Regions from separate parts of the Shewanella sp. H8 genome, predicted to be linked through region 4. Evidence: predicted binding sites of a transcription regulator. Region 4 holds the regulator's gene; each other region holds the start of a gene.

Region 1 (5,919 bases), 1.8 Mb from region 4:
TTAAGATGTAGACACTGAACTGTGCGAGCCATGATGATTCCTTACTAACGTTAATAACTAATGTGTGACGAAAAGTACGGCTAAATTAGCCAAAATACGTTCTGTGGCGGCTGCCAACCCGACTTTCGCTGGTTGTTCTATGTTATACCAGAGAGCTGAGGTTTGTTCCATGATGCCGCTAGCGAGATCTGGAGATAGTTCAACTAACACAGGTTTAATATCAAGATGAAAGTGACTAAATGTATGTCTAAACCCTGCAAGCCCTTGCTCAGACTCTGTTAAATTATGCAGTGTTAAATAATCATCTAATTCTACTTGTTGTTCAAATTGAGGAAAACACCATAATCCTCCCCATATACCTGCTGGTGGACGTTGAATAAGTTGAACTTTTACTGACTCTTCGCTGTTATCGACTAAAACTAACATAAAAGCCGATTTTTCTGGCGTGACTTTTTTAGGTTTTTTGCCGGGATACAGGCTTTGATTCCCTGCTTGTTGAGCTTTGCAATCAATCGCTACAGGGCAGTCTGAACAGTTGGGTTTACTGCGGGTGCAAACACTTGAGCCAATATCCATCATCGCTTGGTTAAACTTTTCAATGTTTTTGCTTGGTGTTAAGGAATCGGTTAATTGCCACAATTGTTGTTCAACTTTTTTTTGTCCTGGCCAACCTTCAATAGCACCATGTCGGGCTAATACTCGTTTAACATTACCGTCTAAAATAGGGTGGTGTTGCCCCAGTGATAACGATAATACTGCGCCAGCAGTCGATTTACCTATTCCAGATAAGGCGACGACATCATCAAAATGAGTGGGGAACTCACCGTTAAAGGTATCGCGAATATGTTGGGCTGCTTTGTGTAAGTTGCGTGCTCTGGCGTAATAACCTAAGCCTGTCCACAAATGCAGCACCTCATCTTGATGAGCATTAGCAAGATCGACAACGCTAGGGAAACGAGCCATAAATTTTTCATAGTATGGAATAACCGTCGCAACTTGAGTTTGTTGGAGCATGATCTCCGATACCCAAACACGATATGGTGTTTTATTGATCTGCCAAGGCAGGGATTTACGACCATTTAGGTCATACCAAGCGATAATGCGCTCAGAAAATGGAGTCATATTTTTCATGGTCGCAGTGTATCCATAGCCATTTTATTACACAAGTAACCGCACTACTTTAAATTTATGTTTTGGCTAAATTAGCGTAAACATGTGCAATGAGTTTAGGTATAATGCGCCACTGAACTTTAATAAATGATCTATTACAGATAGCAATTGCGTATTGTGCTGATAAAGCTAGGTATCCTAGCGCTTAGATACATAAATATTTAGATTTAGTACCACAGCATAAGCAAATACGCAGACAATGAGGCAATAATGAGCGACGTTACCACAGCTGAATTTAACGAAGACGGTAAGTACATTCGTAAAATCAGAAGTTTTGTTCTACGCGAAGGTCGATTAACGAAAGGCCAATCTCAGGCTATTGAAGCTTATTGGCCAACAATGGGCCTTGATTACACTCCACAACCGTTGGATTTGGTCCAAGTGTTTGGTCGCGATGCTGATACCGTTTTGGAAATTGGTTTTGGTATGGGCGCATCATTAGTACAAATGGCCCAAGCAGCTCCAGAGCAAAACTTTATTGGCATCGAAGTTCATAAGCCTGGTATTGGTTCGTGTCTTGCGGATGCTGGTGAAGCTAACGTCACTAATTTACGAATATATCATCACGATGCAATGGAAGTGTTAGAACACAGTATTGCTGATGGCTCTCTTGCGCGAGTGCAATTATTTTTCCCTGATCCATGGCACAAAAAACGTCATCATAAACGCCGGATTGTACAAGCTGAGTTTGTACAGCTCATCCGTCGTAAGCTTAAGATCGGTGGCGTGTTTCACATGGCGACTGATTGGGAAAATTACAGTGAGCATATGTTAGACATAATGAATGCTGCAGAAGGTTATAAAAATCAATCTACAACTGGTACAGTTGTCGAACGTCCAGAGCATCGTCCGCTAACAAAGTTTGAAGCTAGAGGCCACCGACTCGGTCATGGCGTATGGGATATCATGTTTGAGCGTATCGCTTAATCACAACTACACTTTCAACAATTGGAGAATACACCATGGCGCAAAATCGCAGCCGTCGTTTACGTAAAAAATTACGAGTAGATGAGTTTCAAGAACTCGGTTTTGAAATAAACTGGACTTTTGATGAGTCTGTTTCTGAGCAAGATATTGATAATTTGGTTGATCAGTTCCTTATTGAAGTCATCGAACCTCGTGACTTAGGTTTCCACGGTGGTGGACATAAGCAATGGGAAGGCATTATTGCGACCCAAACTATTGGTAAATGTACTGAAGAAGATACAGCTGCAGTTAATGCATTTTGGAAAGACAAGCCAGTATCAGACCTAGAAGTCAGCGAGTTGTTCGATATTTGGTGGGGTTAAGCCAAATTGCCTGAGCAATTATTACTTCAACAAGCGGTCGATAAAGTAAGATCGTTATTGGGTAAAGGCAAGGTAGCAGGATATATTCCTGCTCTTGCCTGTGTTGACCCCAATAAAATTGGCATTGCAGTTACCACCATCGACGGAAACACAATTGGTGCTGGCGATTACCTCGAACCCTTTTCCATTCAAAGTATCTCTAAAGTTTTTAGCCTGACTCAGGCACTTAATTTATACACAGAAGATGAAATTTGGAGTCGTGTGGGTAAAGAACCCTCAGGGCATTCATTTAACTCGCTTGTACAGGTTGAATTAGAACGTGGTAAACCTCGTAACCCTTTTATTAATGCTGGCGCGCTGGTCATTGCCGACTTGTTGCAAGCCCGTTTAGGGGCGCCTAAGCATCGTATGCTTGAGGTGGTACGTCAATTGAGCCAGAACGCGACATTATCCTACGATAAAGTGGTGGCGGATTCTGAGTTCCAGTTCAGCGCACGCAATGCATCTATTGCCTATTTAATGAAATCATTTGGTAATTTTGACGGCGACGTTAATACCGTGCTTAAAAGTTACTTTCATTATTGTGCCTTAAGAATGAATTGCGCTGATTTGTCCCGTGCGATGTTCTATTTGGCCAATCGGGGTAAAACGCTGGATGGCGACAGCTTAGTTTCTCCGGTACAAACTAGGCAACTCAATGCGTTACTAGCGACATCCGGTTTATATGATGGCGCCGGCGAGTTTGCATATCGAGTAGGTATGCCGGGTAAAAGTGGTGTTGGAGGCGGTATTATTGCCGTTATCCCTGGCGATATGTCTATTTGCGTCTGGTCTCCAGAGCTCGATAATAATGGCAACTCATTAGCGGGCACGGCAATGCTAGAACATTTAAGCCAACAGTTAGGTCGTTCCATTTTTTGATTAACACTCGCTAAATTAATTCTTATTGAGATTCGTAAAATAGACTACTTTTTGGTTTGTTTTACGAATACACTTCCGCAATTGTTCATCCTTCAGCTTAATAACAAACTCCTTATTAACTTTATTGTATAAAAATCATTACTTTACCATTGTTGGCATAACTTGTGCTTTATAACACTCATACCTGACTTACTTATAGATACTCGTATAACAAAAGGATTTTTATCATGACCAAGCAAAAATTGATTTGTGGTTTAGCATTAACCAGCATGCTGTTTACCGCGGGAACGCTGACCCCAGCCATGGCAAAAATGTCAATTAATGATGAAAAGTGCAATGTTACATTGAACTATGACGTTACCGTTGAACCAACAAATTTACAGATTAGCGATAACGGAACTGAGAAATATCGCGTTGAATTGGGTCAGTTGTATGTCGATGGTAAAAAGGTCACATTAAATGATAAACAACAGTTGTTATTAACTCAGTATTCTGACGAACTGTCTCGCCAATTACCTGACGTAATTGATTTGGTGGCCGATGTGGTATCTATGGCATCTCAAGCCGTTAATATGGCGTTAACACCCATATTTGGTGATGCTACAGGTAGCCAAATTGATAAGTTAACCAGCGGCATTCAAAAACGCATCGATACTATGGCTTATCAGCAAGGTGATAAATTTTATTTAGGTTCAACAGATTCTTCAATTGAACATGCATTTAATGAAGAGTTTGAGCAAGAAATAGAACAAATGGTGACGAACTCAATGGGTTCATTAATGATGACATTAGGCAGCCAGATCATGTCTTCTGAAGGAGGTTCATTTGAAGAGAAAATGAATGCGTTTTCAGTAAAAATGGACAATGTCGGTAAAGATATCGAGCAACAACTAGAGTCACAATCACAAGGGCTGGAGCTACGTGCTAATAAGATTTGTGATAATTTTGAAGGATTACTAGTGTTAGAGAACCAAGTGCGTCAAGCCATCCCTGAACTTGCTCCTTACACCTTAGCTAAGTTAGGCGATTTAAAAGAGTAAGTGTATTTGTTGTGTAAAACCGTCCTTCCTGGACACCCACCTTTCCCCAGTGCTTTTTTAAAGACACTGGGGCTTTTTTTTAGACTTAATTTAGCCATTTCGCCGCTATAGCTAGTGTAGCTTTGTTCTGATAAAAAAATTGTCTATCATAAATATAGAACCATATAGGCTTTATTTGTTATACTCATAAAAACTATAACAATATTACTCCCTACTTTAGATGTGGTTATATTTCGGAATAGTCATTTGTTTGCACTAGTTTGTAAGATTGGTTGGTTTTGGTGTTTATTTCGCTTCAATCATCACAATCACTGAATGCTGATATTGATACTGATTTTTAGCAAGGTATAGTTATTAGCAGTGACAAACAGATATCTGAAATTTTTATTAATGTCGTAACCAGCTTAAGGCGACTTTCATGTTAGAACTGTTAGAACCTATCGCAATTTTTACCCATGTTGCTCGTGCCGGAAGTTTTAGTGCTGCAGCCAGACGTCTTGGCATTTCTAAATCTAAAGTGAGTACTCAAGTTGCAGATCTTGAACATAAACTTGGTGTTCAACTTATTCAACGTACTACTCGGAGTTTAAGTCTTACTGAAGCCGGTAATTTATTGTACTTGCAAGGTGAAGAATTACTTCGAGATGCAGAACAAGCAGTATCGAGTGTTCACAACTTAAATGATGCTACCCGTGGTGTGTTAAAAGTCGGGATATCGCAATCCTTTGGCACTATGCATATTATTCCCGCTTTACCGGCGTTTATGGCAAGACATCCAGATCTTGAACTACAAGTCAGTTTGCTTGATCACAAAGTCGATGTTGTTAGCGAAGGCTTAGATTTGTTGTTAACCATGTCAGAGCAATTGCCGCTTGGTATGGTGGCAAGACCGTTAATGAAATGCAATTTCTTACTAGTGGCATCGCCGGGTTATATTGCCCAACATGGTAATATTAGCCGCCCAGAGCAATTAGTTGAACACAATTGTTTGGTGTATCAAGGCGAGTGGCATGAGCACAGTATGTGGCAATTTAAGAAGGGTGAAGACTATTGCGAAATTGGTGTTTCAGGCAATTTCCGTGTCGATAATGCACCAGCGTTAAAATCGGCTGCTGTGAGCGGTTTAGGCATTGTATATTTAGCCAGTTATTTACTGGAAGATGAAATTGCCCAAGGGACATTGGTGCCAATGTTGCCCGATTGGCAGTTGACTCATAATCTTCCATTACAAGCCGTGTATCCTCGCCGCAAACATTTGGCTCCCAAAGTCAGTGCGTTTATTGATTTCATTAAAACGCATATTGGTAGCCCACCATATTGGGATGCAAAGTTCGAGCATTTGTATAAGCTTCGTAAGTAAAAGTGAAAACATTGTTCTTATTTTGAAATAAAGCCACAACATAGGTTGTGGCTTTATTTTTAATTGATTTAAATCAAAGTCTTACCCTGCTTTGGTATCGGTTAGGTGTAACGGTAATAATCAAGCAGTTAGTGATTTA
Region 2 (5,919 bases), 190 kb from region 4:
CTGAGATGGGATTGACTGGCAAGCGCAAAGGAAGCACATTAAACTCAATAGAATGAAGAAACAAACATTAGGTTTATGTCTATTATCGCTAAGACTTAATGTCTCACAGGAGCGCTTTAATGGGTGACAAAGCAGCATAATTCAACCCTCAGATAGGAATAAGCTATCTAAAAGTTTAGTCAATAGCCTATCTTTCAGCCAATAAACCTAGATAAAAAAACAAGCTGTCATTAAAGTATTACTCTATTTTCGAGGGGTATTCTTCGTCATGAGGTAGATCAATTTGAATGAAAAGCTGCTGGCCATGATATTGATAAGGACGATAATTTAACTGTCCACAGTGATAATAAAGATAAGCTGTATTAACAGAAATACACCCAATTGGTAATGACCGTAAAATAGTTAATTGCTGTTGTTGGCGCAGTAGCGTTTGCCACTCATGTAGCTGTAACACTTCATCACGCACAGCAAAAGCATCAAATGGTTCAGATGATTTACGCACTACAACAGTGCCCGCTGCAACAATAGGACTAAAAGAAGAAGTAATAGCAACAATTGAACCAAGCAAACAAAATGTACTAAAGAAACTCATATCGCCCCCAATTTACGAATAATCTCCAAAAAAAACAGAACCCGAAGGTTCTGTTTAATACTGACTCAGTTAATGAAGTTAAAAATTAACCGGCATTATTACCACTAGAAAACTCAGGGTAAGCCTCTACACCACAGTCAGAAGCATCCATACCATTGTACTCTTCTTCTTCTGTTACACGGATACCCATGGTCATTTTTAATACAAACCATACTAATAACGATGCAGTGAATACCCAAATAAAGATAACTGCTGCACCATATAGTTGACTACCAAAACTAGCATCTGCATTCGATAGTGGAACCAACATCAATCCAAGGAAACCTGCAACACCGTGTACCGAAATAGCGCCTACTGGGTCATCTATTTTAACTCGGTCAAATGCAATGACAGAGAAGATAACCACGGCACCAGCAACTAAACCAATCACACCAGCCATTAACAATGAAGGTGATAATGGGTCAGCTGTAATGGCGACCAATCCAGCCAATGCCCCGTTTAAAATCATGGTCAAATCAGCTTTGCCCCATACCACTTTACATACAATAAGTGCTGAGATGGCACCAAATGCTGCAGCAGAGTTTGTGTTTACAAAGATTTTAGCCACTGCACTCGCATTTTCAGCATCTGACACTAACAATTGCGAACCACCGTTAAAGCCAAACCAACCCATCCATAAAATGAACATACCTAAGGTTGCCATCGGTAAATTAGAACCTGGAATAGGATGAATTTGACCGTTTTCACCATATTTACCTTTACGAGCACCAAGAAGCATTACGCCAGAGATTGCAGCTGCTGCACCGGCCATATGCACAATGCCACTACCAGCAAAATCTACAAAGCCTGCAGCAGAAAGGAATCCACCACCCCACGTCCAGTAGCCTTCAACAGGATAAATCACTGCCGTCATTACCACTGAAAAAACAAGGAAAGACCATAATCTCATTCGTTCAGCAACAGCACCTGATACAATCGACATCGCTGTAGCAACAAATACTACTTGGAAGAAAAAGTCTGATTCGAGCGCATGATCTGCACCATCAGCTTGACCACCGATTAACGAACCAAAAGAAGGAATAAATCCACCTTCAACATTGTCGACATACATAATGTTGTAACCGACTAATAAAAACATGACACACGCAATGGAGTATAAACACACATTTTTAGTTAAAATTTCAGTGGTGTTTTTTGAGCGGACTAATCCAGCTTCCAGCATGGCAAAACCAGCAGCCATCCACATGACTAACGCGCCAGAAATCAAGAAATAAAACGTATCTAATGCGAAACGTAATTCAGTTACCGTCAGGCCTAATTGAGTTAACTCTTCCATACCAGCCTCCTATAATGCTTCGTTATCAAGTTCACCCGTACGGATACGGATAACTTGTTCTAAACTAGTAACAAATATCTTGCCATCACCAATTTTACCGGTATGAGCGGCACTGGTAATCGCTTCAATAAGCATGTCTAAGTTTTCAGATTTTGTGGCAATTTCTAATTTTACTTTTGGTAGAAAGTCCACTTGATACTCTGCCCCACGATAAAGTTCTGTGTGACCTTTCTGACGTCCAAATCCTTTGACCTCAGTAACAGTCATACCTTCAATGCCCATGCCTGCAATAGCTTCACGGACATCATCCAATTTAAATGGCTTGATGATAGCGCTGACGAGTTTCATCTCGACCTCCAAAAGTGTGAAAAAATTAGTTGTTATTTATTTGTTGTAACGAGTTAATTCAATCATCAGGCCACTTTTCCAACAAGTTGTTATATATAGCTTTTATTTTATTTTATCTTTTATCCATTAATATAAAGGCACCAATCAAGTGCGTATAAGATCACCATCGCATTATTTTGGTGCAACGATAACCTCACCCATGAAACCGCTTTGTAATACCAACTTGTTAAGGATTTATTTATAACGCCCATAAAAAAACAGCCCTCAAATGAGGGCTGTTTGTTAGATTATTTCAGGTTTACACCTGAGGAGAGCGCTTATGCTAAGTACAACTTATTTGTAAGTCGCTTCACGCTTTTTAGCTTCTTCTTCCCACTGAGGAACCAGTGTTTTCTTAAACTCAGCTTTTTCAGCATTCATGGTTTTCATGTCCATGCCTAATGCTGCTTGCGCTTTTGCTTTAGTAGAAGTGTCAGGGTATGCAATCGGTTGCTTAACACCTTTAGCACCTAATAACTGAGCTAGTTTCACACGAGCATCAGCAGCTTTATCCACTGCAGTACCTAAAATACGTAGTACTTCAGCTGGAGCATGAGTTGATGCGCCATGAGATGCAGTCGCATAATCCCAACGCCATTGTGAATGACGAATATCCATTAAGATTGGCTTCATTTCAGCTTCAGTGGCACCAGCATCCCAAGCAGCTTTCGCTTCAAAGTGAGCTTTAACTAGTTGAGTTTCAACACGAGCTTTTAAATCTTGTGCTTTATGCTTGCTTTCTTCAACTTGCTTAACCATAAACTCTTTGCTTTGAGTGTGACAAGTTGCACATGTTTCTTCAAAGCGATCAAATGGGTTACCCACTTTATGATCTGTAAATTTGCGGCCTTTGTCATTAGTCACTTTAGGCATATGACAATCAACACAACTCACGTTATTTTGACCGTGAACACCCATTTTCCAAGTTTCATAACCAGGGTGCTGCGCTTTTAACATTGGAGTTTTAGACACTGCATGAGTCCAATCAGAAAACTCTATGCTGTCATAATACACTTCCATTTGCTCAACGGTGGTACCCATATCCCAAGGGAACTTAACAAAACCTTTACGGTCTTCAGTTTTCTCGAAATAGTATTCAACGTGACACTGACCACACACCATTGATTGCTTATCTTTACGAGAAGCTTTATCAAATGGTGTATTTAACGTATCCATTGCACGGTCAACATACGGACGTGATATACGTAATTTTGATGAACCTTTTTCATGACAATCGCCACAACCAAGTACATTGACAATTTCTGGACCGCCTTTAGCCCATTTGCCACTGAAATAGCCATCTTCACCTTGCTCTTCAATCACACGAGGAACATCAGGGCTTTTACAGCTCCAACATGCCATTGGCATTGGACCATCTGCAGCATTTTTTGGCGCGCCAGTACGTAATGAGTTAGTTACGTCAGTAATTGCATACATATGACCACGTGGTGCATTGTAATCTTTAGCAAAACCGTAACCTGCCCATAACACGACTAAACTAGGTACTTTTTCTAACATATCAACAACGTCTTTGCTTTCATCAGTGGCATGCCAGCTGTCATATTGCTTTGAAAATTTATCTTTATAAACCTCATTACGAGGTTCGGTTTTATCACTCGCCATAGCGCCTGCAGCCATAAATCCGGCTGCAATCACCGCACTCAGTGCAATTGATTTTACATTCATCTTCATCACCCTTTATCTCCGTGTTACATTATATTTAATTTAATAATCACGACATCTCCAAGATCAAATTTAGCTATTTAATCCTGCTTTAAATATACCCCTTATTAGGTATAGCGGCAAAAGTTTGCGCTAGATCAACATGTAAACAAGATGTAGCTCACAGTTTGATACAATTGTTAATGTTATCAACTAATACCTAATATAGAACACACTATTGGATAGTATACGAAACAGTACTTTCGACTTACCTTTAAGCACTCATTGATATAATAACGGGACCTTATGTTTACTCGTGGCAGCCTTACCTCCACCATTTTCAGTTTAATGCTCATTTTGATTTTATTATCATCAAGCTTAGCGGTATTTTCTATTGTTAATTTAAGCTTCAGTTTAGGAGATGCCAAAGGGATCAACGCCTCTGGGTCACTGCGGATGCAAAGTTATAGGCTATTGTTGTATACCAATGTAGGCGGAAATAATCCCAATAAAAAAATAATTGAATTTGAAAACACACTCAGCTCTGATGCCCTTACCCGTTCTCTCGCTTGGTATAGTCCCAAGGAGCTAAGTGACCAATACTTGTTAGTTATTGACAAGTGGAAAGTGATGAAATCCTATATAGAAGAAGGTAATACACAAGAGTATTCTAAATCGTTAACTGGTTTTGTCGACACCATTGATACCTTAGTATTAAAGATGGAACTATTTGCAGCCTTAAAACTAAAGCTATTGGTCATTGGGCAGATTATCGGGTTATCTATTTTACTGGTTATCGCTTTCTTTGCTGTGGTGTTTACACGCAAACGTGTTGTTAAACCATTACAGTTATTGATGGACAGTGCAGCCAAAATATCTAAAGGCAATTTCAAAGTCGAAATGCCTAAAACGGGTTATATAGAGCTAACCGAACTTGGAAATGCATTACAGAAAACGGCCGCTGAGTTAGCCAGTTTGTATGAAGATTTAGAAGACCAAGTCAACGAAAAAACCTTGGCATTAACCCGAGCTAATAACGAACTGAATTTTTTGTACGATAATTTAATCAGGTTACATGCCGATAAACTTGACTATAAAGCATTACAATCTGCGATTAATCAGCTGAAATATTATGAAGACTTAACTTACTTACGATTAGTCATTGAACATGATGATGGTTCTAAAGATGTTATTAAAGCAGAAGCTGGCTGGCCAGAAAACCACTCATTTGAATCAGTGCATTTCCCACTACAGTCGGAACAAAAACAGTTGGGTTATTTAGATGTAATATCAAATAAGCCATTAAATAATATCCTATTTAAAAACTTCGCCATGATGTTAACCCGTTCAATAACCATCCATAATGCAACAGAGCAACGCCAACAACTAGCTCTATTAGAAGAACGTTCGGTGATCGCTAGAGAATTACATGACTCTATTGGTCAATTATTATCCTTTTTAAAAATCCAAGTTAGTTTGTTAAGTAAGAGCCTTGATAACAGTTGTCGCAGTCCAGAGGTTGAAGAGCAATTATCAGGGATCAATGAAGGTGTCAGTATTGCTTATGTACAATTACGCGAACTGTTATCAACGTTTAGATTAACCATTAAAGAGCCTAATTTAGGCCAAGCTATCGAGGTCATGCTAGATCAATTACGTAATCAAACTAATATTGATATCCAACTCAATTACAAGCTTTCACCACATTTACTTGAAGCAAAACAACATATTCATATTTTGCAATTAGTTCGCGAGGCCACATTAAATGCAATTAAACACGCAAAATCTGCCCATATAGTGGTAGATTGTCAGTTGACAGATAATAGTAAGATCACCATTTCAATTTGTGATGATGGTATTGGCGTGTCACACTTAGCAGAACGAGACCAACACTTTGGCATTGGTATCATGCATGAGCGTGCCAACAAATTAAATGGTGTTG
Region 3 (5,919 bases), 490 kb from region 4:
AACCTTAATGTTGACTCATTATCATGGTGAGCTGTGTGTGTGTGAATTAATGGCAGCGCTAGATGAAGATAGCCAACCTAAAGTGTCACGTAATTTAGCCTTACTGAAAAAGGCCAATATTCTAAGCGACAGAAAACACGGTCAGTGGGTATTTTATCGGATTAATTCAGCATTACCGTTATGGATTAAGTCGGTGATTGCGCAAACGACCGAAAATAACATTGCGTTAATCTTGCCGCATCTTGATCGTCTAGACAGCATGAAAAACCGCCCTGATAAAGTCAGTTTTTGCCGTTAACTCTGCAATGCTTAGGTGCTTAAATTTAGTTTAGTTCAGCTTAATTTACTTTAAATTTAGTGGGAAATATTATGAAAATTAAAATCGGAATTAATGGCTTTGGCCGTATGGGACGTTTATCAATGCGCGCAGCGTACGATTGGGACGACGTCGAAATTGTACACATTAACGATCCAGCAGGCGACGCGGCAACATTGGCGCACTTAATGACCTTTGATTCTGTTCATGGTCGTTGGCATCACGAGGCGACTCATCAAGGCGATGCTATTGTGATTAACGGTAAGGCCATTCCATGTACTCAAAACAAAGCCACTCAAGATACCGATTGGTCACAATGCGATGTGGTGATTGAAGCGTCGGGTAAAATCAAAACCAAAGCTTTACTGCGAGCCTATTTAGAGCAAGGTGTTAAGCGTGTGGTAGTTACTGCACCAGTGAAAGAAGAGGGCGTGCTCAATATTGTGATGGGCGTAAATGATGACCTTTATGATAAAGCCATTCATCCGATTGTGACCGCAGCGTCTTGTACCACCAACTGTTTAGCGCCAGTGGTAAAAGTGATCCACGAAAAAATCGGCATTAAGCATGGCTCGATGACCACTATTCACGATATTACCAATACCCAAACCATTCTGGATGCCCCGCACGCTGATTTACGCCGTGCTCGTGCATGTGGTATCAGTTTAATCCCGACAACAACCGGTTCCGCTACTGCCATTACTCACATTTTTCCAGAGCTTAAAGGCAAGTTAAATGGTCATGCGATTAGGGTTCCACTGGCCAATGCATCGATTACCGATTGTGTGTTTGAAGTGGCTCGCGGCACCACAGTAGCAGAAGTGAATCAATTGCTTAAACAAGCTGCTGACAATGAGCTTAAAGACATTATGGGTTATGAAGAGCGTCCATTAGTGTCTGTTGATTATAAAACTGATCCACGTTCAAGCATTATTGATGCCTTGTCGACCATGGTAGTCAACGACACCCAAGTGAAATTATACGTGTGGTATGACAATGAGTGGGGATACGCTAACCGTACCGCAGAGCTTGCCCGCAAAGTTGGTTTAGCAGATAAGGAATAACCCAGCATGGGGCTGTTATCACTGAGCGCATTGCCGCCGCAGATTAAACAATACCTGATTATTACCGGTAATTATTGGGCGTTCACCTTAACCGATGGCGCACTTCGTATGCTGGTGGTGTTGTATTTTCATCAGCTTGGTTACAGTCCGTTAAATATTGCCATGTTGTTTTTGTTTTATGAAATTTTTGGCGTAGTGACCAACTTGGTAGGTGGCTGGTTAGGCGCAAGGCTTGGCCTTAATAACACTATGAACATCGGCCTTGGGCTACAAATTGTCGCGCTTGCCATGTTAACTGTGCCAGCCGATATGCTTACCGTAATGTATGTTATGGCGGCGCAGGCCTTATCTGGTATTGCCAAAGATCTCAATAAAATGAGTGCCAAAAGCGCGATTAAAATGCTGGTGCCTGGTGATGCTCAGGGGAAGTTGTATCAATGGGTGGCGATTCTCACTGGTTCTAAAAACACCTTAAAAGGGGTGGGTTTCTTTTTAGGTGGTTTATTACTGACGTTACTTGAGTTTCGCGGCGCAGTGATACTCATGGCGGCTATGTTAGTAGTTGTATGGGTGATGAGTTTATTCACCTTAAAAGCTGATTTAGGTAAAGCCAAAAACAAGCCTAAATTTACTGATATGTTCTCAAAAAGCCCGGCGATTAATATGCTATCGGCGGCGCGGATGTTTTTGTTTGGTGCTCGCGACGTGTGGTTTGTGGTGGCATTGCCGGTATTTTTAGCGGTAACCTTTCAATGGGACCATTGGTGGGTCGGCGGCTTTATGGCCAGCTGGGTGATTGGTTACGGCATAGTGCAATCTTTTGCACCGTATTTTACCGGTAAAAAACAAGGCAAAGTGCCAACAGGGCGCTCGGCCTTTTTATGGGCTACTTACTTACTACTTATTCCAGCAGCGATTGCATTAATGCTGCATTTTGACTTTTATATTCATGTGACATTAATTGCTGGATTGATGTTATTGGGGGCGGTGTTTGCGATTAATTCATCGCTGCACAGCTACCTTATTGTCAGCTATGCCGGACATGATGGTGTATCACTCGATGTAGGCTTTTATTATATGGCCAATGCTATAGGGCGCTTAATTGGTACGGTATTGTCGGGCTGGGTCTACCAACAATATGGTTTAGAAGCCTGTTTGTGGATCTCGAGTGCATTTGTCGCTTTAGCGGCGGTGATATCACTTAAATTGCCAAGATAAAGATGCTGTAAATAACGTTAATTATCATTGCGCCTTCGAGTACTCAATAGTAAATCATCTTGATAAAAATAAGGTTGCCGTAATGGGCAGCCCTTTTTTACATCCTATTATCTCCATCAGGCTTTGGGCCTGAAACTCTTACCGAATTGTCGGTAAAAATTTCTCATGCAGCATTAATCTCATTCCTTCATCGCCAAGCCCGTAAAATAAATAAAGCATTTAAATCAATTGCTTATTTTTATATTGTAAAGTTGGCACGATGCTGGCTTTAGTTAATATACGAACGATGAGAAGTATATGAAACACAGACATACAGAGTTCATCGCATGTACTGATATCGTTTATGTATACTCAGTACATTTAAAACAAACCGTATACCAAGGAGGTTTTTATGTTGGGCTGGACAATCATGTTTTTAGTAATAGCCGTTATAGCAGGTCTATTGGGTTTTAGCGGTATTGCAGGGGCGGCAGCGGGGATCGCTAAAATAATTTTCTTTATATTTGTAGTGTTGTTGTTAATTTCGCTCGTGTCGAATGCGCTACGTGGTAAATCACCTCGATAGCAGTCATTTAAATAGCAGGCATCCAAACAACAGCTATCTAAATAATAAACATGGCTTAATTGTTAATTAAGCATATCTTAATGTAGCTAGTAGAAGCATCTGCCAGCAATTAAGTCTTTACCATCATCAAGGAGATGAAATATGAAATTATTAAAATTAATCACAATGGCAAGTTTTATGGTGTTATTAACTGCTGGTTTATCAGCATGTTCAGATAACAAAGCCGAAAATGCTGGTGAGAAGGTCGATGAGATGATTCAAGATGCTGGTAATGCAGTTGAGGATGCTTGTGAAGATGTAAAAGAAGGCATGAAAGCCGAAGATTCAGACTGTTAATAATATAACGGCACTCATGCATTAGGCATGAGTGCCGCTTTTGTTATTTACTCCAAGAGGACCGATTATGCCAACCCAAATCCACATTAAATATTATTACACCCTTGGTACTTTTATTGCGTTGTGTTTATGCATCGCATTACCAAATGTAGTGCTGCAAGTGGCGTTTGGCTGGGTGGCATTGTCTTTAGGTTTAGTCAGCTCTGCGTATTGGTTTAATAGCGCAGGGATTTTTCGTAAAAACCAGGACGGCAGTATTCCCTGGTATATCAGCTGGAGTTTTATCCCGTTTTTAATGGGCAGTCAGGTGTATAACGCGTGGGCTCGAAAGCACGATAAAGTGCCGGCAATTCAAAAAATTGATAAGCAATTGTATTTAGCTTGCCGGTTATTTCCAAGCGACGTTGAGCAACTAAAACGTGAAAATATTGGCGCTATTTTAGATGTAACCGCCGAGTTTGATGCACTTGAATGGACCTTAGTTGATGAAAATATCGAATATTTAAATATTCCGGTGTTAGACCATAGCGTGCCTACCGTGGCGCAATTAAATCAAGCCGTAAACTGGTTACATACTCAGGTTCGCAAAGGTAATAATGTGGTAGTACATTGTGCATTAGGTCGAGGCCGCTCAGTATTAGTGTTAGCCGCGTATTTAGTGTGCCGCGATAAAAACCGTCAGTTTACCGAAGTGCTCAAAAGTATTAATGATATTCGTCAAACGGCACGCTTGAACAAGTGGCAGTTAGCTGGCGTTGAAAAAATGCATCAAAAGCAGCAAATTAATATCCATAAACAAGCCTGGTTAATTGTTAATCCTGTATCAGGCGGCGGTAAATGGCACGATGAAGCCGATAATATTAAACAAACCCTATCGCGCTATTTTCAGCTTAATGTGTTGTACACCGCTAAAGATAAATCGGCGGTGCAATTAGCCGAACAAGCTAAAGCAAAAGGTGCTGATATTGTCATAGCCTGTGGCGGCGATGGCACGGTTAACGAGGTCGCCTCGGTGTTGGTCGACAGTGATATTTATTTAGGCATTATCCCAATGGGCACCACTAATGCGTTAAGCCACACCTTATTTGGTGCCACGAGTAAGTTAATACCCGTGTCGCAGGCGTTAGATATTTTAATTCAAGGCCATCACCAACGTATTGATACCGCAGTGTGTAACGACACCATTATGTTACTGCTGGTGGGGTTAGGGTTTGAGCATAAAATGATTCAAAAAGCCGACCGCGAAACCAAGAACGACATGGGCCAATTAGCGTATTTAAATGGTTTATGGGAAGCCATTGATGAAAATCAATCGTTATCGCTACGCTTACAGCTCGATGATGGTGAAACCCACACTATCGATACCACCAGTTTAGTGGTTGCCAATGCCGCGCCATTTTCCAGCGTATTAGCTCAGGGTAATGGCGAACCGATTATTAATGATGGTTTACTCGATATCACTTGGATTGAGGCAAGTGACACTTCACCGCAGCAATTGCTCAGCATGACCGAGTTATTGTTTGCAGGCTTAACAGGCAGTCGAGACCAAAACGATGCAAATAGTGCGATTCATCATCAGCAGGCGAAGAAAATCTATTTAACAACTGATACTCAGTTTAAGTACGTGATTGATGGCGAGTTGTTTGAGGCTGATGATATGCGTATTGAGGTGAAACCTAAGTCGTTGTCTGTGATGATTCCACAGAGGTAATTTTCATTTTATGGCCTACGGCCACACCAATTTTTCAAACTCCGTTTGAATCAAGATCGCAAGGTTCCACCCTGCACGGGCCAAAAGGGGATCAACAGCAATCCCCTCTTGGATCACCCCTGCCGTTCCGGCAACATTTTCGCTTTTTAACCAAACAACAGTAGCGAAAAGATTGCGACGGAAAATTATCGAGCTTTTAACTTCGTCCGAGTGTTCTTCGGCCTTATTCGAAAATGCTAACGCTTCAGATGGGGCGTCCCTTCCCCTCTAAAGCTAGCTGGCCGTCCATGGCCAGCTCACGTCATTTTCTTCAACGGCCTCAAGTTCAGAGTTGAATTTGGGCATTTAAAAGCTAAGACCAACTCGTTTTTGGACAGAAATGAGTCAGTGGTTTCGCTAAATTAGTATTTAAAGAATTACTTCAGGTTTTGCAAAACCTCTAGTTGAGTGACCAAACCCACTATGCCACTACATTAAGAGATGGCGTTTTATGGGACGCGCCAAAAGTATAAAATTAACTATTGACGCCATAGTCTCTTGTTATAAGTCGTTTACTCTGGCACTATTTTACTAATTAATTTTGATATATTGCTCATACCAAGCTCCATTTCGTCACTTAAAATACCACTTTTACAGTATGATGGGATCACAATATTTAAGTTTTGAAATTCATTATGCTGAGAGATTACTTCCAAGTACGAATTTAGCA
Region 4 (5,919 bases):
TCGGGGCATTAAATATGCTCGATATGGTTAAAGCTGGAGTCATTTAATCATGTCAGAATCAACCTCGTTTCGCCAAGGATTATACGGTCCCATCAGTAATGATGTGTGGTTACGCGCTCAAAAAATTAAACTATTAATCTGTGACGTCGACGGTGTATTTTCCGATGGCCGTATTTACCTCAGTAATGCTGGCGAAGAACTGAAAGCCTTTCATACTCGCGATGGCTACGGAGTGCGTTCTATCATCACAAGTGGATTTCATGTAGCTGTGATCACTGGGCGTAAATCCAAAATAGTAGAAAACCGCATGACGGCATTAGGTATTACGCATATTTACCAGGGGATTGACAATAAATCCGAACCTTTTGAGCAACTTATGTCTTTGTATAATGTGAGCGCCGACGAAGTCGCTTACATTGGTGATGACATGGTTGATCTTCCCGTGATGAAAGCCGTAGGACTAGCAGTATGTGTCGGTGATGGCCATCCGTTTGTAAAACAACAATGCCATATGACAACGACCCTAAATGGCGGACACGGTGCACTACGTGAACTGACCGACTTATTACTATTAAGCCAAGATAAATTTGCCACTGCTCATGGTATGAGTATATGAATAGAGTCACGCTAGGTATTGTAGTTTTTTTTGGCCTTGCTTTAATACTATACTGGCAAGCACAAATAAAGCGCAGTGAAATGGAGGCCGTGAAAGTTCGCGGAATTGAGCGTCCAGATTTTATTGCAAATAACCTTCAAACCACTGAATTTAATCAACTCGGTTTTGTAGAAAGTCGAGTCAGTGCCGAGCACATGGAACATTATGCTTCTACTGACGTCACTCACTTTACCAAACCTATCTACCTCATTTATCCTGAAAATGGTAAAGCACAGTGGCAATTAAGTGCAGACCGAGGACGATTAAATAAAAATACCAGCAAAGTAATATTAGAAAATAATGTTATTATTGATGCTATTGATATAGAAGAACCCCTACAATCACTGAGCACCCAAGCCATTACTGTGGATTTAACCACTATGATAGGTACCTCGCAGGAGATGGTGTATATCAAAGGAAAAGGGTTTATTATTCAAGGCTTAGGCCTACATGCAGACTTGAATTCGCAAAAATTATCGCTACTCAGCCAGGTAGAAGGGAAATATGAGCCACATTAATCGTCTCCACACTCGCGCCAATGTTATGTTATTAAGTAGCATACTTTGCCTACTGAGTTTGCCTGCCATGGCTAAACAAGGTGATCTTATGCAGGAGTTAAAAATTGCCGCAGTAAGCCAGTCTGCCGACATTAAAAACAATCAAATTGTCTTTAATGGCCCGGTTACCATTGTTCAAGGCTCGATTAATATCAATGCTGATCAGCTGCGGGCATTTACCCCCGAAAACAGCACCAGTAAAAGACTTATCGCCACTGGTTCGCCGGCAACGTTTTCACAAGAATTAGATGACGGCCAAATAGGTACCGCCAGTGCCGACGAAATTACTTATGATCTTGCCAGCACCACGCTCACATTAATAGGCAATGCCAAGCTTGAGCAATCAGGAAGCCAAGTTACTGGTAACAAAATTAAGTACAATATCAATGCACAAGAGTTGATAGCTGAAAGTACAGGTAAGGGACAAGATCGGGTCATCACGATTATTCAACCTGAAAACTTCCAAGATGAAACCGCGCCGAAGCAAAAACTCCCTGAAATCCCTGTTAACAAGCAGAACAAACAATGACCCAAATAACCTTAACCGCTGAAAATTTAGCTAAAAGCTATAAAGCTCGTCAAGTTGTTAAAGATGTTAGTTTAACGGTTAAAACTGGCCAGATAGTGGGTCTTTTAGGCCCTAATGGGGCGGGTAAAACAACCACATTTTATATGGTTGTCGGCTTAGTAAAAAGCGATAAAGGTCGGATCTTAATTGATAATGACGATCTCACCGCCGATCCAATGCATCTTCGAGCCCGTAAAGGTATTGGTTATTTACCGCAAGAAGCCAGCATTTTTCGTAAGCTCACTGTACACGACAATATTATGGCCGTGTTGCAAACTCGCAAAGAGCTCAACAACGACCAACGAATTGAACAACTTGAGCATTTGCTAGAAGAATTCCACATTACCCACATTCGCGATAATCAAGGCATGTCGTTGTCGGGTGGAGAACGTCGTCGCGTTGAGATTGCACGCGCATTAGCTGCTAATCCAAAATTTATTTTACTCGATGAACCCTTTGCTGGTGTTGATCCTATTTCAGTTATTGATATTAAAAAAATTATCCAACAACTGAAAAGTCGCGGTTTAGGGGTATTAATTACCGACCATAATGTTCGTGAAACGTTAGATGTTTGCGAGCGGGCCTATATTGTTAGCCAAGGTAATTTAATTGCTGAAGGTACACCTGATGAAGTATTGAGCAATCAACAAGTTCGAGCTGTGTACTTAGGTGAACAATTCAAGCTATAGTTAAGTTACGGGTCTTTTAAACTATCTAACTCGTTTTGTTGAACGTTAACTAAATAACGTTAAATGTCATTGATGTATGTAACAATCAATACAGTATTTTAGATTGTCATTTTTATGGAAATCATCTAGGGATAAGCGGTAAATGAAAGCGTCACTCCAACTAAAAATGGGTCAACACTTAACCATGACCCCACAATTGCAGCAGGCTATTCGCTTACTGCAATTATCGTCATTGGAGCTACAGCAAGAAATCCAACAAGCATTGGATTCAAACCCATTGCTTGAAATAGAAGATGAGTTTTCAGAAGCAAAAAACTCCGCAAAAGAAAATCGAGACCAAGCTGATACCGACTTTAGTGACAACAGCAGCGTTAATAAAGAAAAAGACACCTCTACAGTTGACACTGCAGAGTCTATAACCAAAGAAACCATGGATGATCTAGCCATGGATACGACATGGGACGAAGTGTATACCGCCTCCCCAATGTCAGGTTCAGGCAGTGCGAGCATGCGCGACGATGACATGCCATTCCAAGGTGAAACCACCGAAGGTCTGTATGAGCATTTAGAATGGCAAAAAAATCTTACTCCCTTTTCTGAGACCGATTTAGCAATTGCCACCGCTATCATTGATGCTGTTGATGAACAAGGTTATTTAACCCAAAGTACCGAAGATATTCTCGAAGCAATGGGCGATGAAACCGTTGAACTAGATGAAGTTGAAGCCGTATTAAAGCGCATTCAACACTTTGATCCTGTTGGTGTAGCGGCTAGAGATTTAAGCGAGTGCTTATTCATCCAATTAGCGCAATATGCCAACACAACCCCCCATATTGATAATGCTCGTCTGCTGATTAAAGACTATTTAGATTTAATTGCCGGGCGTGATTTTAGATTGTTAATGCGTAAAACAAAGCTAAAAGAAAACGAGTTGCGTGACGCTATCACCCTAATCCAGTCACTTAATCCTCGTCCAGGTTTATTAATTACTGCCGTAGATGACGAATACGTCATACCCGATGTTACGGTACTAAAGAAAAATGGCCGATGGGTTGTAGAGTTAAATCCTGACAACATGCCAAAAATTGGCGTTAATCAACAATACGCCGCCATGGCGCGAAGCAGTAAAAATCCGTCGGATAGTCAATTTATTCGAGGCCACTTGCAAGAAGCTAAATGGTTTATTAAAAGTATTGAAAGCCGTAACGACACATTACTCAAAGTGGCCAATTGCATTGTACAATTTCAACAAGGTTTCTTTGAATATGGCGAAGAAGCCATGAAACCAATGGTATTAAATGATATCGCTGAAGCTGTAGAAATGCATGAATCAACCATTTCACGGGTGACTACCCAAAAATACATGCACACCCCACGAGGACTGTTTGAACTAAAATACTTCTTCTCTAGCCATGTCAGCACTGACGATGGCGGTGAATGTTCATCTACTGCAATTCGTGCTTTTATCAAAAAATTAGTTGCTGCAGAAAACCAGCAAAAACCGCTGAGTGACAGTAAAATGGCCCAACTTCTGGCTGAACAGGGCATAAACGTTGCTCGTCGTACCATTGCAAAATATCGTGAAGCAATGATGATTCCACCGTCTAACCAACGTAAGAGTTTATAACCTACAAGGCAACGGAATATATTCATGATAAATTTTCAAAGCTTGAACGACACTCCGATCAGAGCCATAATGCAAACGTTGCGCTCAATGTATAAAAGTTACAACAAAGATCAAAAGCCAGTAAAATCACAGATGGCATAGTGATGTTTGCCATGTCAGAATGTACTGATATGTATACTGCAATAGACGCCCTGATCGATAAGCTCAACCGTCAGGTAATTAAACACCAACAGAAGTATACACAACACTAACGATGGAACTTTGTACCATTCTGCGACCGGAGTGCACTACCTGTGCCACCCCGGGCAGTAAGAAAAAAGTACTGGAACTCATCAGCAACTTAGTCGCTGCCCAGTACCCACCCCTATCTTCGCAAGAGGTTTTTGAAAGCCTTTTAGCGAGAGAGAAAGTGGGTAGCACAGGTATAGGAAATGGCATCGCGATACCTCATGGTCGATTGACGTCTATCGATCAGCCCATTGCCATATTTATTAAGTGTGAAGAACCCATTGCCTTTGATGCAATCGATAACCAACCAGTTGATCTGTTATTTGCTTTATTAGTGCCGGCAGATCAGTGCCAAGAACACTTAAGCACGTTATCGAACATGGCCCAAAAACTAAGTGACAAGCAAATATTGAAACAGCTTCGTAAAACTCACGACTCAACAGAACTTTATCAGGTTATCACTGCATGAAACTTGTCATAGTATCAGGACGTTCAGGCTCAGGAAAATCAGTAGCCTTAAGAGTATTGGAAGACCTAGGATATTATTGTGTTGATAATTTGCCTTTAGCTCTTATTGGCACATTATTAGCACAGCTCAAAGGTAGTAATGATTTAGTGGCAATCAGTGTTGATGTACGCAACATTGATGAGCAAAGTAAAGTGCTTCAAAATCAATTAGCCCTGCTTGAGCACGACACTGAAATTATCAGCTTCTTTTTAAACTCCAATGATAAAGTTCTACTCAAACGTTATAGTGAAACTCGTCGATTACATCCGCTATCTAAAAATCATATTTCACTGCAAGAAGCGATCAAACTAGAAGGACGCTTACTTGAACCAATCGCAAAAATTGTTGACCATTATATTGATACATCAGCACTGAATATTTACGAATTAAGTGACCAGGTTAGGCAAATATTATTAGGCAGTGTTGATAAAGAGTTAGTGATTAACTTTGAATCTTTTGGCTTTAAACACGGAATGCCGACAGAAGCGGACTTTATGTTTGATGTACGCTTTTTGCCCAACCCACACTGGGAAATAGAGCTGCGTCCATTTACTGGTTTAGACGAACCTGTACAAGAGTTTTTAGGGCGCCAGCCATTAGTTAATAAGTTTATCTGGCAAATTGAAAACCTATTCGAAACTTGGATGCCTCACCTAGAACGTAACAATCGCAGCTACCTTACTATCGCCATTGGCTGTACTGGTGGTCAACATCGCTCAGTGTATATTGTCGATCAATTGGCAAAACGATTTAGACAAGGCAGTAAACATACAGTGAATGTTCGCCACAGAGAATTGGATTTAAATGGCAGTAACAGCTAAGTGAAAATAGGATCGAATCAATGATCAAACTTGAACGCCAAGTTAGTATTTCAAACAAATTAGGTTTACACGCCCGCGCAGCGACAAAGTTAGCCATTCTAGTCGCTGATTTTGATGCCAATATAACCTTAATTCAAGATGAAAAAAGTGCCAGTGCAGCAAGTGTCCTAGGGTTGTTAATGCTCGAAAGTGGAATTGGAAAAATGATCACAGTGACAGCTGAAGGACCAGATGCAGAAGCGGCCCTAAGCGCAGTGTGCGATCTC

What was found. The regulator sigma-54, encoded in region 4, starts transcription at its own class of promoters, with help from an activator protein. The targets are predictions, from matches to a motif close to GTTGGCACGNNNNTNGNNT.
Region 1: a site for sigma-54 is predicted at 3,532-3,550, ahead of ABIS04_RS05155 (YggN family protein). Genes of this name have one in related genera too.
Region 2: a site for sigma-54 is predicted at 2,333-2,351, ahead of ABIS04_RS15630 (P-II family nitrogen regulator). Genes of this name have one in related genera too.
Region 3: a site for sigma-54 is predicted at 2,849-2,867, ahead of ABIS04_RS18810 (DUF1328 domain-containing protein). Genes of this name have one in related genera too.

What each region holds. Positions count from the first base shown of each region.
Region 1 covers NZ_CP157213.1:1,167,621-1,173,539, forward strand. The annotation lists gene ABIS04_RS05130 (oxidative damage protection protein) at 1-32, opposite strand, end outside; gene mutY (A/G-specific adenine glycosylase) at 58-1,131, opposite strand; gene trmB (tRNA (guanosine(46)-N7)-methyltransferase TrmB) at 1,381-2,097, shown strand; gene ABIS04_RS05145 (YggL family protein) at 2,133-2,459, shown strand; gene glsB (glutaminase B) at 2,466-3,380, shown strand; gene ABIS04_RS05155 (YggN family protein) at 3,608-4,420, shown strand; gene ABIS04_RS05160 (LysR family transcriptional regulator) at 4,839-5,780, shown strand.
Region 2 covers NZ_CP157213.1:3,622,594-3,628,512, forward strand. The annotation lists gene ABIS04_RS15615 (hypothetical protein) at 1-39, opposite strand, end outside; gene ABIS04_RS15620 (hypothetical protein) at 239-592, opposite strand; gene ABIS04_RS15625 (ammonium transporter) at 678-1,928, opposite strand; gene ABIS04_RS15630 (P-II family nitrogen regulator) at 1,938-2,276, opposite strand; gene nrfA (ammonia-forming nitrite reductase cytochrome c552 subunit) at 2,610-4,001, opposite strand; gene narQ (nitrate/nitrite two-component system sensor histidine kinase NarQ) at 4,284-5,919, shown strand, end outside.
Region 3 covers NZ_CP157213.1:4,304,442-4,310,360, reverse strand. The annotation lists gene ABIS04_RS18825 (metalloregulator ArsR/SmtB family transcription factor) at 1-298, shown strand, start outside; gene ABIS04_RS18820 (ArsJ-associated glyceraldehyde-3-phosphate dehydrogenase) at 370-1,380, shown strand; gene arsJ (organoarsenical effux MFS transporter ArsJ) at 1,387-2,598, shown strand; gene ABIS04_RS18810 (DUF1328 domain-containing protein) at 2,990-3,163, shown strand; gene ABIS04_RS18805 (hypothetical protein) at 3,305-3,499, shown strand; gene ABIS04_RS18800 (diacylglycerol kinase family protein) at 3,567-5,210, shown strand; gene ABIS04_RS18795 (hypothetical protein) at 5,762-5,919, opposite strand, start outside.
Region 4 covers NZ_CP157213.1:3,811,842-3,817,760, forward strand. The annotation lists gene ABIS04_RS16600 (KpsF/GutQ family sugar-phosphate isomerase) at 1-47, shown strand, start outside; gene kdsC (3-deoxy-manno-octulosonate-8-phosphatase KdsC) at 50-616, shown strand; gene lptC (LPS export ABC transporter periplasmic protein LptC) at 613-1,173, shown strand; gene lptA (lipopolysaccharide transport periplasmic protein LptA) at 1,160-1,741, shown strand; gene lptB (LPS export ABC transporter ATP-binding protein) at 1,738-2,469, shown strand; gene ABIS04_RS16625 (RNA polymerase factor sigma-54) at 2,612-4,096, shown strand; partial or broken gene hpf (ribosome hibernation-promoting factor, HPF/YfiA family) at 4,093-4,347, shown strand; gene ptsN (PTS IIA-like nitrogen regulatory protein PtsN) at 4,350-4,793, shown strand; gene rapZ (RNase adapter RapZ) at 4,790-5,653, shown strand; gene ABIS04_RS16645 (HPr family phosphocarrier protein) at 5,674-5,919, shown strand, end outside.